Regions from separate parts of the Arthrobacter sp. WCS2018Hpa-7 genome, predicted to be linked through region 2. Evidence: riboswitches for the same ligand, from Rfam matches in the RefSeq annotation. Region 2 holds a riboswitch; the other holds the start of a gene.
What was found. A riboswitch is a leader RNA that binds a small molecule or an ion and turns the genes downstream of it on or off. The one in region 2 is predicted to bind cyclic di-AMP.

Region 1: it holds a riboswitch for cyclic di-AMP, as region 2 does, so the genes downstream of both, RQH14_RS21035 (NlpC/P60 family protein) here and RQH14_RS03700 (hypothetical protein) in region 2, are expected to answer to the same signal.

Annotation. Positions count from the first base shown of each region.
Region 1 is NZ_JAVTJB010000028.1:27,926-35,543, forward strand. It holds gene RQH14_RS21025 (metal-dependent transcriptional regulator) at 1-397, shown strand, start outside; cyclic di-AMP (ydaO/yuaA leader) riboswitch at 582-823, shown strand; gene RQH14_RS21030 (M23 family metallopeptidase) at 828-1,658, shown strand; cyclic di-AMP (ydaO/yuaA leader) riboswitch at 1,784-1,965, shown strand; gene RQH14_RS21035 (NlpC/P60 family protein) at 1,970-2,716, shown strand; gene RQH14_RS21040 (NlpC/P60 family protein) at 2,816-3,589, shown strand; gene RQH14_RS21045 (HNH endonuclease) at 3,842-4,342, shown strand; gene RQH14_RS21050 (NTP transferase domain-containing protein) at 4,385-5,290, shown strand; gene RQH14_RS21055 (molybdopterin molybdotransferase MoeA) at 5,287-6,645, shown strand; gene RQH14_RS21060 (FdhF/YdeP family oxidoreductase) at 6,712-7,618, shown strand, end outside.
Region 2 is NZ_JAVTJB010000002.1:228,180-235,797, reverse strand. It holds gene RQH14_RS03720 (alpha/beta hydrolase) at 1-717, shown strand, start outside; gene RQH14_RS03715 (DUF6480 family protein) at 826-1,089, shown strand; gene RQH14_RS03710 (ATP-dependent DNA ligase) at 1,124-2,188, opposite strand; gene RQH14_RS03705 (hypothetical protein) at 2,234-2,467, shown strand; cyclic di-AMP (ydaO/yuaA leader) riboswitch at 2,597-2,741, shown strand; gene RQH14_RS03700 (hypothetical protein) at 2,744-4,099, shown strand; gene RQH14_RS03695 (helix-turn-helix domain-containing protein) at 4,285-5,499, opposite strand; gene ald (alanine dehydrogenase) at 5,708-6,826, shown strand; gene RQH14_RS03685 (hypothetical protein) at 6,910-7,618, opposite strand, start outside.

The DNA of each region.
Region 1 (7,618 bases), on a different contig from region 2:
AGCATGTCGCTGGGAGCACGTGATGAGCGAGCGTGTGGAGCGCCGGCTCTACGAACTTCTGGAACACCCCACCGAATCCCCGTACGGCAACCCCATCCCGGGCCTTGAAGCGCTCGGTGGACTTGCCAGCCAACCGTTCCCCCGCCTCGACGTCAACCTCCTGCAGGCCATGGACGGCTATGCGCCGAATTCCCGCGTGGCGGTCACCCGCTTGGCGGAGCCCATCCAGGTTGAGCCTGAACTCCTCACCCAACTGGATGAGGGCGGTATCCGCCCCGGCGCGGCTGTCTCGCTGGAGCGCGTGGGCGAGTACATTTCCGTCCGGGTCCCCGGCATCGAGGGTGCACTGGAACTTCCGCCCGAGGTGGCGGCGCACGTCTTCGTCTCCGTCAGCTGACGCCCCCTTCCCTTCACGCGGTGTCATATCTCACTTTCGAGCTGTTGGCGCGCGTGTGACCTGCGGTTTTTCAGGATTAGTGATAAGGGACCGCCGCGCCATGCCTGTTCCTGTTGATAACGAATTTATTACTGCGGGGCTTAATCGCCTATAGTTATCTACTAGCGCTGATACCAAAGCGTTACCTGTTCCGGAGCCGAGCTCTGCCAACGGAACAGGTGTGTCATCCACCACTGGCAGAGGCGGGGGAACCACAAGCGGCTGTCTAAAGAAGCAGCCTTGGGGTGAAGTCCGCAGCAGAAGTGCCCATTGACGCAAGTCCCTCCTGGGATACCTGTGTGCCGTGAGCGCTTCGTGCGGACCGGGTCTTTGAACTCTCTGACCCGAATCCGACAGCTAACTTCGCAGGCTTTTCAGAGAGGAACAGAGTTTGACAACGCAGAACGTCAGGGGCCGCCGCCGCGCGTCCGGCCCCGCTGCTGAGCTGCGGCCAGCCCGCGTCGTATCGGAGATCCGGCCACGCGACACCGAACGCCAGGTGCGTCGCCGTAAGAGCCCGTTGCGCCAGGTTGCCGACTTCGCCGCAGCCAGTGGCGTCGGGCAAAAGGCCGGAGTTGCGCTTGCCGCCACCGGACTTGCCCTGACTGTCGGTCTGCCGGCCACGAGCCCGGTCATGGCCACCTCGGAATCCGGCCAGACCGAGTCGGCCCTGGCCGTCACAGGTGGCAGCCAGCCCGAGGTTTCCGCCGCTGCATCAGCCAAGATCGATTTCAGCCGTGCCGCAGTAGCTACCGCAGCCGACCCCGACGGCAAGCTGAAGCAACTGCTCAGCGCGCAGTCCGCCGGCAGCATCCAGCGCGCCTCGTCCACAGGCACCATGGCCAGCCCCCTGGACACCCTGACGACGGCTTCCCCGTTCGGCTACCGCGTCAGCCCCCTCACGGGTGGTTCCGGCGACTTCCACCGCGGCCAGGACTTCGTGGCCCAGTGCGGCACCGCCGTCCATGCCGCGGCCAGTGGCAAGGTCACCTTTGCCGGATGGCACGAGTACGGCGGAGGCAACCGCGTCGTGGTAGACCACGGCAACGGCCTGGAGACCACGTACAACCACCTGTCGTCCTTCACCGTCAAAGTAGGCCAGACGGTCAGCCGCGGCGACACTGTGGCGCTGAGCGGCACCACGGGCGCCTCCACAGGCTGCCACCTCCACTTTGAAGTACAGGTCAACGGTGAAGTCGTTGACCCCATGGGCTGGCTCTAAGTCCAGTTGATGGTTGTCTCTCGCATTCGTGACACACCCCGTGACCTGAATGTGACATTCGCGTTCAACTGTTGTACCGTACAAAGCGCATCGGCTTTTTAGGGGGCCGGTGCACTTGAGTGGATTGCCTAGCTCTGCCACCACTCGAGGTCCGTTCGCATAAATCGTCTGGCAGGGGCGGGGGAACCACTTCTGGTCTTCGCAAGAAGGCCTTGGGGTTAAGTCGCAAAGCTTCCTTGAAGCAGCGTGGCCGGATGACTCCCATCCGAATCCGACAGCTCACCTCGCAGGCATTGGGAGAGGCTACCTACGTGTCATCACGCACTACCCCTGCGCGCCACCGCGCTGAATCGGTTCGCACGAACCCCTTGAACACGCTTTCCAAGGCTGTTTCATCCAACGCCGGTACCGTTGGCCGCCAGGCCGTCGTCCTGGCAGCAGCCTCAGGCCTCGTCCTCAGTGTCGGTCTTCCGGCCCAGGCAGCGGACACCGACGTTTCCAAGTCGGAAGCCTCCAGCACCCAGCAGATGGTCACCACTGCGGTAGTCACCGCAGAGCCCACCGCCACTGTTTCCTTCGAAAGCCCTGTAGTGGCCACCAAGGAAGCTCCCAAGGTTGTCCAGCGCGCTTCGCAGACCACCCAGCGGACCGCGGCCAATGGCAACCAGACCACCGCAGCCGCTGTGACCGCGAAGTCGTCCGAAGCCAAGGACGCTGCTTCCAGCGCCGCCGCTTCCGGCCTCGCCGCGATCGCCTACACCGGCATCGGCCACCCGTACGTTTGGGGCGGCACCACGCCCAACGGATGGGACTGCTCCGGCTTCACCCAGTGGGTCTACGCCCAGGCTGGCATCAGCATCCCGCGCGTCAACGCCTGGACTGCCATGAAGCCCACCAGCACTCCTGCCCCCGGTGACCTGGTCATGCAGAACGGCGGAGCACACGTAGGCATCTACGTTGGCAACGGCATGATGATCAGCGCCTTGAACCCGGGACAGGGCACGCTCCTGCACTCGGCTGCCTCCACGGGCACGTCCTCCTTCTTTACCCTCCGCTAGAAACAATCCGGTTCGGGGTTCGCCAGCATGCCCCCAAGTGCTGGCGCACCAATGAGCCGCGTGTACCCCAACTACACGCGGATACGAAAAGAGAAAACCATGACCAGTGCATCCAAGGTTGCACGGCATCGCGCTGAGGCCCCCAAGACCAGCTCGCTTGCCGTGATCGCGAAGGCCGTCAGTGAAAACGCCGGCGGCGTAGGCCGCCAGGCGGCTGTTATTGCCGCAGCTTCAGGCCTGGTCCTGACCGGCAGTGTTGCTGCCAACGCAGCCGACACCAACGTGGACCGTGAGTCCACCTCGACGTCCACCCTTGACGTCCAGTCGGTAGTCCAGGCCACCATCGCTGCGGACTCCACCGTTGCCATCTCCTACGAGCGCCCCGTGGTCACCACGGTGCAGGCTCCGGCTCCCGTAGAGAAGAAGGCTCCTGCGAAGGTAGAAACCAAGAAGGCCGCAGAAAGCACGGCGACTGCCGGCAACGCCACGTTGGCCGTCAACCCCGCGGCTCCTGCGGCAAAGGCTCCGGCCGCTGCCAGTGGCCTTGGCGCTGCAATCGCCGCTGCCGCCTACGCACAGCTCGGCGTCACCCAGGACTGCACCATGCTGGTGACGAACTCCCTGGCAGCAGTTGGCATCAACTTCCACGACTGGCCGGCCGGCTACCTCTCCCTTGGCCGCACGGTCAGCGCAGCGGAAGCACAGCCCGGCGACCTCGCTTACTACGCCAACGGCGGTCTCGCCGGACAGGCCCACATCGCTGTGTACGTCGGCAACGGCCAGGCAGTCCACGGTGGATGGAACGGATCCACCACGGCACTGTTCAGCGTCAACGTCGGCTCCGGCCCGGTTTTCATCCGCGTCAACGGCTGATCCAGCATTCCGCTTTGACAGCAACACCCCGCAGGCTCAGGCCGGCGGGGTGTTCTGCTTTAACGGACGGATTCGGCTCCCGACGCCTTAACCTCGCATGAACTCTTAACGACACTGCACGGGAAACGACGGAAAAATTCGTTGATACGGCATATGAGTGCTTACCCTTATCTTGTCGATCCACAGCCCGTACAAGCAGAGGGCAGCCGGCCCTCGTGCCCCTGACGGGTGCGGCCGTGAAGAGGTACGTGCATGCGCACACTCGTTCTGAATGCTGGATATGAACCGCTGGCGGTAATAACATTCCGCCGGGCGCTGGTCCTTGTGTTGACTGGGAAAGCTAGCGTAGTGGCCGAAGGCGACGAGCCTGTCGTCGGGCCACAGGAGATTCTTGGACGCCCCTCCGTGATCCTCCTTAACCGCTACATCCGTCCCCGGTACAACAGGATTACCGCCGTGAGCCGACGCGGGGTCCTTCGCCGCGACGGCCATCGCTGCGCCTACTGCGGGAAAACAGCCCACACCATAGACCACGTCCACCCCAAATCCAGGGGCGGCGCGGATTCCTGGGAAAACCTGGTTGCGGCGTGTTTGAAATGCAACAACGCCAAGAGCGACCACACGCTGGCTGAAATGGGTTGGAAACTCCGTTTCACGCCCGGGGTGCCCCAGGGAACCATGTGGCAGATCAAAGAACTCGAGAAACCTGCGCCGGACTGGGACCCGTTCCTGTTGCCGGAATCCGCTGCCTGATCGATTTCTGCTGAACTCCGGCCGCCCCGGTAATCTGGGCGGATGGAGTTCAATGCCGTGATTCTGGCGGGTGGCAGGGCCACCCGCCTCGGTGGCGTGCCCAAGCCATCGTTGACGTACGACGGCGAAACGCTCCTGTCGCGTGCCCTGCAATCGGTCCGGGGTGCAACGGCCGTGGTGGTGGTAGGTCCTGATGCTTCAGGAACGGGCGGTGGGACACTGCCGGTCGAAGTGCTGCGGGCACGGGAGGAACCGGCATTCGCGGGTCCGGCCGCTGCTATTGCTGCCGGGTTGACTGCGCTGGAAGGCAGCGGTGCGGGCGCCCCGTGGACTTTGATTCTCGCCTGCGACATGCCGCATGCCTCCCGTGGAATCTCCCATCTGTGGGAAGCGCTGGCAGCGCACCCCGGAGTGGAGGGTGCCATGGCAGTTTCCGAGGACGGACGGAAGCAACCGCTCCTGGGGGTATACGACACCGCAGCCCTGGACCGCGAAGTGGCCGTAGCTTCCCAAGGTTCCGGGTTAACGGACTCTTCAGTGTTCCGCCTGCTTGCTAGGCTGAACCTGCTGGACGTTGGCGTCCCCGCAGGCTCCACGGATGACGTGGATACATGGGAGGACGCTGCGGCCCTGGGCATTGACTACAAGTTGGAGGCGGACGTGAAGAGCCAGGAAGAGACGCTCGAGGAATGGTGCCGCACACTGCTGCAGGCATTCGAGCTTGAAGGCGTTGAAGTGGACGTCAACGAAGTGCTCGCCGTTGCCGGAGTGGCCGCGCATTCAGTGGTGCGCCCCGCAGCGCCCTTGACCACCTTCATCGCCGGTTACGCGGCAGGCATGGCCCGCGGCATCGGCCAGGCAAGCGATGACGCGGCCATGAACGCCGCCCTGGAACTGGCCCGCAAGATTGCCAAGGAGTACTCGGAGTCCGAGGCTGACGCCGAATGACGGAGGCCCCTGCAGAGGGCCATCACGCGGCACACACGTGGCAGGAGGCCCGGCAGCGCGCGTTCGATGTTGCCACTCCCATCCCTGCGGGTCCTGTGCCGCTCAGCTCAGCCCTCGGACGCACCCTCGCTGCCGATGCCCTGGCAGTGCAGGATATGCCGCACTACGCTTCCTCAGCCATGGACGGCTGGGCCGTCAACGGAAGCGGGCCGTGGATCCTTAGCGAACCAGGCCAGAGGCTTGCCCCCCACCAGGCAAGTCCCATTGTGACGGGAGGGCTGATTCCGCCGGGCGCCAAGGCAGTACTTCGCAGCGAGAGCGGCGTCATCACCACGGACGACGACGGCCTCCCGGTCCTTGCGCTGGGCGGAAGCGCCAAGCCCGGCGAACCCCGCAACGGCCAGCACATCCGCAAAGCCGCAGAAGAGGCAGCGGAGGGGGAAGTCCTGCTTACCACCGGAACCGTGCTCAATCCGGCCCACATCGCTTTGGCCGCGCTGGCCGGATTGGACCATTTGGAGGTCCTCGGCAAGCCACTGGCCAGGTTTCTGCTGACGGGCTCCGAGGTTGTGGCCCAGGGGGTCCCTCGGCCCGGACAAGTGCGTGATACTTTCGGCCCGCAATTGGGTGCTGTTGTGGAGCTTCTGGGTGGCATCGCAGGAGAGCAGCTCAGGGTCGGCGACAACTATGAAGAGTGGATCTCCGCCCTCCAGGACACCGAGCCGGCCCTGGGCGAACTCACAGCGGATGACCCCTACGGAGAGACTGAACCCCCGGCCGACGTCGTCATCACTACGGGCGGGACAGGTCGCTCGGGGACCGACCACTTCAGGCGGGCGGTGGCGGAACTTGGCGGCCAGCTGCTGATCGACGGCATTGCCATGCGCCCCGGTCATCCTGCCGTGTTGGCTGAACTGCCCGATGGCCGGTTCGTGCTGGGACTGCCGGGAAATCCACTTGCCGCGATGATGGCGCTGTTGACGGTGGGTGCTCCGTTGCTGGCGGCATTGGGTCATCGGCAGCTGGACGGGGTAGGTGAAGTTCCTTGCGGCGCTATGCTCGAGGCGGATCCCGGCCGGACCCGGCTGATGCCGTTCAAGCTGGTCTATGGCCTGGCGTCGCCGGCGCAGCACACGGGTCCCGGGATGATGCGGGGCCTGGCCGGCGCGGACGGGATCATGGTGGTTCCGCCCCACGGGGTCCAGCTGGGCGAGCTGGTCCCGGCGTTTGCCTTGCCGTGGGGCAAACCGTTGCCCGCACCCAAAGCCGCGGACGACAAACCCCGCAAGGCTCCTGCGCGCCAGGCAAAGAAGGCCCCCTCCGGCCCGGTGGACTGGAGCGCGCTGGACGCTTGAGCGCTGGACTCCGGAGCACTGCAGCGAACCGGGTAAAGGGTGCCGACAAAGTGCAATGATGGACTCATGAACAGGCATGCTCCAGAACAGGACATCAATGAAGATGACCTGCAAATCCACCCGCCCAAACAGGCCGCTGCCGGCCTCAAAGCTGTCACGGTGGCCCTTGAACGCGGTTACGCCCAGGCCGGTGTAGCCCGCACGGTCCGATCCATGCTCAGGGTCAACCAGCACGACGGCTTCGATTGCCCGGGATGTGCCTGGCCCGAATCCATCACAGGCAGGCGCAGCCCCGCCGAGTTCTGCGAGAACGGCGCCAAGGCGATCGCCGAGGAGAGCACTACCCGCACTGTGGGCGCTGAATTCTGGGCGAAACACTCCCTGGCTGACCTCGAAAACAAGACGGAATACTGGCTGGGGAGCCAGGGAAGATTGTCCGAACCCGTGGTCATCAAGCCCGGGGACACCCATTATTCGCCCATCAGCTGGACCGAGGCGTTCGCCCTGATCGGCGAGCACATCAACGCCACCACGCCGGACAAATGCGTTTTCTATACCTCCGGCCGCACGGCCAATGAGACCGCCTTCATGTATCAGTTGTTCGCCCGGAGCCTGGGCACCAACAACCTGCCTGATTGCTCCAACATGTGCCATGAATCCTCTGGCAGCGCCCTGAACCCCACCATTGGAATCGGCAAGGGCACGGTCTCGCTGGAGGATATCCACCACGCTGAACTGGTCCTGGTGGTGGGCCAGAATCCGGGAACCAACCATCCCCGGATGCTGTCCGCACTGCGGGACTGCAAGAACAACGGCGGGAAGATCGTTGCCGTCAACCCGCTCCCCGAGGCCGGCCTCCTGAACTTCAAGGACCCGCAGTCCCTCAACGGCGTCATTGGCGGTGGCACCACCATCGCGGACGAATTCCTGCAGATTAAGGTCGGTGGCGACCTCGCGTTGTTCCAAGCACTGG
Region 2 (7,618 bases):
ATCCTCTGGACCGAAGGGACGCCTCCTTCCGGGCCCGCCTACATTCTGGTCCACGGCATCGGGGTCTCGCACCGATATTTGGCCCGGCTGCATACAGTCCTTGCCGCGAGCGCACCTACCTACTCCCTGGACCTACCGGGGTTTGCAGGGACTCCAAAGCCTGATCGACAGCTCTCGGTGGAGGACTACGGTGCCTTCATTGCGGAGGTCCTCGCTGCCCGCGGCATCGGTTCCTACGTTCTGGTGGGCCATTCGATGGGTGCGCAATTTGTGATCGAAGCGGCCTTGCATGCTCCGGAACGGGCCCGGCAGGTGGTGCTGATGGGGCCTGTTGTCGATTCGCGGCACAAGAACGTGAGGCGCCAGTCCGTGGCTCTTTTCCTTGACGGGATGCTCCGCGAAAGCCCGGGTTCCAATTGGATCGTCACGTCGGACTATTTCCGCTGCGGTCCGCGCTGGTACCTCACTGAACTGCCCGTGATGATGAGGTACCCCACTGAAAAGCGCTTGGCTGGCATCAAGGTCCCCGTGTTGGTCCTGAGGGGAAGCCGAGACAACGTGGCCGGCCCGGACTGGTCGCTCCGGCTTTCGAGGACGGTTGACCAGGGGCGCTTGGTGGAGATCCCCGGCGTCGGGCACGTAGCGCAACATATGCGGCCCCAAGCTGTGGCCGACGCCATCCGGAGCTTCGTTACCACCACTGCGCCTCATCGCTGAGTACTAACGCACGATGCCGCCGGCATTGGCCTGCTTGTTGAGTCAGCTCCTCCCGGCTAGGCTGACGGAGCAAGAGTATTAGTAAGTTTGCTTACGAAAGGGCTGATTGTGACTGCTGCAGACTCGAATGAGGAAACCCAAGGCTTCGGTGCAACCGGCGCTACAGGGCCGTTTGACACAACATCCGATGCCGACAGCATCCACGAGGATCCCGACATGCGCCAGGACGAGGACGAGGACCCTGCAGCATCTGCCAACCCGGATCCCCTCGACGGAAACGTCACGGGCTTGGAACCCGGCGGCGGAGTACCCCCGGGAGAAACCCCGCCCGCCGAGGGCAGCATGAGCAGCGACCAAGGACACGAAGAGTAGCTCCGGCCACGACTGAACGCCCAGGCGGGACCGGCTAAGGCAGGGTCAGGATCTTCCCGAGATCGTACGCAACCGGCTCCTCCAACTGCGAGTAGGTGCAGCTCTCGGGGGTCCTGTCCGGCCGCCACCTGCGAAACTGCGTGGTGTGGCGGAACCGCTCGCCCTCCATGTAGTCGTACGCCACTTCAATTACCAGCTCGGGACGCAACGGCACAAAGGAGAAATCCTTGCCTCCGCTCCACCGGCTTTGGGCGCCGGGCATCCTGGACCCTGCAGCCCCCTCGCCTTGACTGGCCCATTCCCCCCACGGGTGCTCGCTGAGTTCCACTTGGTACGGCTCAAGCTCAGCCACCAGGGCCTCTCGCTTGGCCATGGGGAACGATGCCACCACCCCCACATGCTGGAGTCGACCGGCGTCGTTATAAAGACCCAACAGCATGGACCCCACAACTTTCGCGGTCTTGTGCCAGCGGAAGCCAGCCACCACGCAGTCCGCGGTGCGCTCGTGCTTGGTCTTGAACATCACGCGCTTGTTGGGTAAATACATCCCGTCCAAGGGCTTGGACAGCACCCCGTCCAGACCTGCGCCCTCCAACTGCACGAACCATTCCTGCGCGCGCTCCAGGGCCGTGACCGCGGGCGTGACGTACACGGGAGGCTCCGCCTTGGCCAGCGCACGCTCCAAAATGGCGCGGCGTTCGGAGAACGGCCTGCCCATGAGGTCGTCGTCGCCGAGGGCGAGGATGTCGAACGCGATCATGGACGCCGGGGTCTTCTCGGCGAGCATCCTCACCCGGCTGTCGGCCGGGTGGATCCGCTGCTGAAGCACCTCGAATTCGAGCCGATTGCCCTCGATCAGGACAATCTCGCCGTCGATCACGCATTTGTCCGGAAGGTTCTTCCGCAGCGCCTCCACCAGTTCGGGGAAGTAGCGGGTCATGGGCTTCTCATTGCGGCTCCCCAGGATGATCTCATCCCCGTCTTTGAAGACGATGGTCCGGAATCCGTCCCACTTGGGCTCGTAGTGCCCAACATCGGGGATGGTGGGGACGGACTTGGCGAGCATGGGCGAGACGGGTGGCATCACAGGCAGGTCCATAGTCAATGTCTACCTGCCGGTGCAGCGCGAAGCTAGTGTTGGGCCATGGATATCTTGCTCGCGGCGGCTGCAGTGCTCGGATTCCCGGCTCTGATGGCCGGCGTGTGGTACTGGTCATCGCGCCGGAGCGGCGAGGGCAAAGTCCGGCGTGGAGCCACCGGCGGCATGCTGGGAGTGGCGGATGAAATCTTCCGCCCGGAAACCCACCAAGCCGTGCAGATCCAGAGGATCCAGCATGAGTTGCCCGCGCCGGCACCGGCCCCGAAGCCTAAACGCTAGAACCCTCTCATCTTGGGAGGCCTACCGTCCGTTATATTAATGTGACTTTACTTTCCGGCTCATGTACCGTCGTAGGGCGACCCGTATCTCCGCTGGGCCGCTTCCGGAATGACGCCGAGCTCTGCCGCATTCCGGGATCCGCCAGACCCGCGGCAGAGGCGGGGGACCCAAAAGTTCCCGGACTTTCCAAAGTCCTTGGGGTGAAGCCGCTACGGCGGCCGGACGGCCTCGTCCGAACCCGACAGCTAACCTCGAAGGCGTTGAGAGGCAACCACCATGTCCCCAACCATGGATCAGCCGCGCCGCGCCGAGACTGAACGCGAGCGCACCAAGCCAACCGGACGCCGTCGGGCCCAACCCAGCGGATCCCCCATCAGCGTGCAGGCAGACACTGCTGCCGCACCCGGAACGACAAGCACGACGCCGGAGGCCGCCACTGCGGCCCTTCCCACCGTCGCGACACCCATCACGCGAGCGGCCGCGCGCGCGGCCGAGCGGGAGCGGGCAGCCCTGGCTGTGATCGCGCCCGCCGCCCCGGCGTCGTCCGAGGCCGAGCCAGCTGCATCCGCAACAGGAGAGCCCTCCGAAGCTGCCGAGCCGGCAACCGCGGCCATTCCGGTCGTGGAGGCCGCACAGGCTGCAGCTCCGGCTTCCACCACGCCGGGGCCTCCTACCTCGGCCATTCCGATTGTTCAGGCGTCACGTTCCGAGCAGGAGGATCCCGAGCAGCCGACAACGCCTCAGCCTGCCGCGTCCCAACCTGCCACCGCCGCCATTCCCGTTGTGGCCGCCCGCCAAGAGCCTGCTGCCGCACCCGCTTCGCCGGCACCCGTTTCACCGCGGGGCACATCCCCGGCGCAAGTTGCTGCGGCCGCCACAGCGTCGGCTTCACTGGCAAGCCGCAAGGACGTTCGAAAGCAGTCGGTCGCTCCCAGTTCTTCCAGGCCGGGAATGGGCGGATCGTCCCTTGGCCGGGAACCCCAGGCGGTCCTGCGTAAAGCTGCGTCTGTCAAGCACATGAGCCAGCGCATGGCCGTGGTGGCTGGCGCCCTCGGCCTGGTCCTGACAGCCGGGACCTTGGGGCAGGCCCTCGAGCTGCCGTTCTTCGGCCAGGAGACGCCTTCCCAGGAAGCCAACGCCTCCAATCGAAATTCGGGCACAGCGGCCCCCGCACCCAGCGCCTCCTACTCGACGGCCTCGTCACCCTCCGCGTCAGCTGCAGCGACGTCGGCAGCCGGCCAGCCGGCCACGGTTCCGGAGGCGCCCGCACCTGTGTCGCCGTCGTCCGTTCCCACCCCGAAAGTCTCCTTGGCCGACCCCGTCTGGGTCCCGTCCGCAGTGCCGTCAACCATCGCCGCGGCACCCAGCACCGCCAGCCCGGTCCCCACCCAGCCTGCGCCGGCACCCAGTGAGGTGCCGTCGGACACGATCACTACGCCACCCACGACGCCGACGCCCACAACCACACCGACGGTCACGCCCACTCCCACTCCTACCCCCACCCCGACGGGGACTCCCACGCAGACCACCAAACCCAAGCCCACGGGCAAGCCCAGCGCGGCCACCGCGCCGCAGCCCACCGAGACGGCACTCGAAGAGATCCTTAACGCGACAAAGGACGCCCTCAAATGAGCACGCGCTTGCCGCGCACCACCACGCACGTGGGATGGCACAGCCGGTACTGCAGCAGCAGCCGGACGGCCGCGTTCCGACGCCGATTGGGACGTTGGAGCTGCCAGCGGCTGAGGCGTTCCTAAAGCAAGACCCTGCGAAAAGGGCAGGCACCCCCAGGGTGCCTGCCTTTTCTTCTTTCCAATCTAGATCCGTGGCCGGCCTGCCCAGCGGCGGGCTTTCAAGGCAGCGTGCAGTTCGAGGCGGATCGCTCCGCTCAACGGGTCAGCGCCGATAAGCTGGCGGATCCGGCCGAGCCGGTTGTAGATGCTGCTCCTGTGGAGGTGAAGTTTGGTCGCGACGTCCTGGACAGAACCATCACTGTCATAGAGGAGTTCCAGGACGGGCAGGAGTTCGCCGTTCTTGTCTTGGTCCTCCAGCGTTCGGAAGTGCACGGAACCGGTGTCATCCCAGCCTCCGGGTGCCAGCAGGCGGTCGAAGAGCTGATAGACGCCTACGGCCCGGCTGTCCACGAGCTCGCCGAGGGGTCGATCGACCGCGGCGGCCTGCGCCGCAACTTTGGACTGCCGGTACGCTCCTGAGAGCTGCCGGATCACGTGGAACGGCTCGCTGATGCCCAGGATCACCCGGTCCACCTTGCGGCCCGCGCGTTTGGCGAGTTCCATTTGATAGTGGACCAGCACCTGGGCGTGGTCTGCCCGGCCACCGGACTCGCGAAACAGGACCACCGAATGCGTCTCCGTTCCGGCACTGAACAACGCAGCGTTGACGCCGATGGTGGACTGCAGCGCGGCTGAACGGTGGGTCAGGGTTGCGGCAAGGGGATCGACGTCGGACCTCGCACCTTCCGCGTCCAGGATGGTCACCAGTTGCCATGGACCGCGGCCTTGGATTTCCTTCCACCCGGCCACGGCGGCCACGGCATTCGATTCGCCGCTGCAAGCCGAGAGAAACTCCTGCTCACGCCTGCGCCGGAACTCCGATTCTGCGGTGTTGGAATCAAGGAGCAACCCCGCCAACAGGTCCAGCTCGTCACGCACGCCGGGCAACTCGGCGAGTATCGCCGTCGCACTTTGCTCTTCAACGTCCAACTGGACCCATAAGTAGCCCACGCGGAAGCCGCGCACCAGGAGCGGCACGCAGACGCGGCCCAACATGCCGAGTTCCTCATTGGCGGGAACGACGACGGGACGCACCGCCGTGGCGATGCCGTGGGACAGTTGCCACACACTGACGTCGCTGGGGACGCGCTTGCTGAGGAGAAAGTTCACGCGGACGCGGTCGGCGTGCGACTGGTTGGAGCTGTAGGCGAGGAGGACGCCGTCGAGGTCTTCCAGGGACAGTCCGCGGCCCAGCTTCAACGCCACGCGTTCAACGATCTGTTCCACGTCCTGCTGCATCAGGAAAGCGTACCAACAGCAGGCGACACCTGACGCTCCATCGCTCGACAAATGTCGAGCTCACGTGATGAAGATCGTTGAATTTCCGGGGCTTCTCCATCTGCGCGCGACCAAACGCATGTCGCCTGCCTCACAGCCGGATCTATTCTGGAATCACAGCCCGCAACACATTTTCGGCCGAAGAGGCCGCTAACGATGGAGCCCACAGATGATCATCGGCGTCCCCAAAGAAATCAAGAACAACGAATTCCGCGTAGCCATCACGGCCGCAGGTGTCCACGAGTTCCGCACCCACGGACATACCGTTCTGGTTGAGCGCGGCGCAGGCCTCGGCTCGGGCATCACCGACGAGGAATACTCGATCGCCGGCGCCGAAATCGTCAACGACGCTGACGACGTCTGGGGCCGTGCGGACATGGTCATGAAGGTCAAGGAACCCATCGCGGCCGAGTACCACCGCTTCCGCAAGGGCCTCATCCTCTTCACCTACCTGCACCTCGCCGCAGAGCCCGAGCTCACCGCCGAGCTCATCAACTCCGGCGTCACGGCCATCGCCTACGAAACCGTGCAGGAAGGCCGCACCCTTCCGCTGCTCGCCCCCATGTCCGAGGTCGCAGGCCGCCTCTCGGTCGTGGTCGGCGCTTCCTCTCTGATGGCTCCCGCCGGCGGCAAGGGCGTCCTCCTGGGCGGCGTACCGGGCGTCCGCCCGGCCAAGGTTGTTGTCCTCGGCGCAGGCGTTGCAGGAACCAACGCAGCTGCCATGGCGCTGGGCCTCGGTGCTGATGTCACCATCATGGACATCAACATCAACAGGCTGCGTGAACTCGACGCCCTCTACCAGGGCCGCCTGAAGACCGTTGCCTCCAACGCCTACGAGATCGAGAAGTCAGTCATCGACGCAGATCTCGTGATCGGTTCAGTCCTGATCCCGGGCGCCAAGGCTCCCAAGTTGGTCACCAACGAGCTCGTTGCCCGCATGAAGCCGGGCTCGGTCCTGGTGGACATCGCTGTTGACCAGGGCGGCTGCTTCGAGGACACGCACCCCACCACCCACCAGGAACCGACGTACAAGGTCCACAACTCGATCTTCTACTGCGTTGCCAACATGCCTGGCGCTGTTCCGAACACCTCCACATACGCACTGACCAACGTCACCCTGCGCTACGCCGTGGCATTGGCCAACCTGGGCGTCAAGGCCGCCTTGGACCGCGATCCCGCGCTGGCTGCCGGCCTCAACATCGCCGCAGGCCACGTGGCACACCACTCCGTTTCCGAGGCGCACAACCTGCCCCTCGTCACCGACTGGCACAGCCTGGTTTCCGCTTAGGACCCCACGCCCGACGGCGTGGTTCAATCCGCGCCGAGGTGACACTTAATGCCAATGTTTCTGACGAACATTGGCATTAAGTGTCACTTCGCGGGGATATCGGGGTTGGCTGGCGGTGAGGGAACCACATGGGTGGGAACAGTCACGGGGATGTCCGACGGGCGGAGCTCCGCCGGATCGATCCGCGAGGGGTCGATCCCCGGCTGGTCGATCCCCGGCGGCGTCACAGGAACCACCGGCGTGGGGATGCCGCCGTTCCCGGGTTCGTGGGGTGAGGGATCCTTGGGTTTTTGAGGCGACGCTCCTCCGCCGGGCTGCGGAAGGGAATCCGTCCCGGGCTTGCCGCTTGGACGAGGGGCAGCGGGTGCCGGGGCGGGCTGGCTCCGGTCGGGAACTGCGGGCGTCTCCTCAACAGTCGGCACCGGAGTGGAACCGGCGGGGCCACCCTGCTGCGGAGCGTTGCCGGAACCAGGAGTGAACTGCGAGACCACTGAGCCGATGGCCGCGCCAAGATGCTGGACGGCACCCGGGATTCCGCCGTCGGACGCGGCCGCAGCAGTTGCACCGCCGGCCAAGGACACCACGACGGCGAGGCCGGCAATGGCCGTGCGACGCTTCGTCCGTCGCCGCGCAGCAAGTTCGTCGGCAGGGAGGGCGCCCCCATGGGCTGGGTCTCCGGCCGGCGCCGGTTCAGCCGGCGGCGTCGGGCCCTTCAGACGTGCAGGGTCACCGACCATGGCGAGTACCGCCGTCGGTGCGCCCGACGACGCAGCGGGACCATCCGTCGTCGTG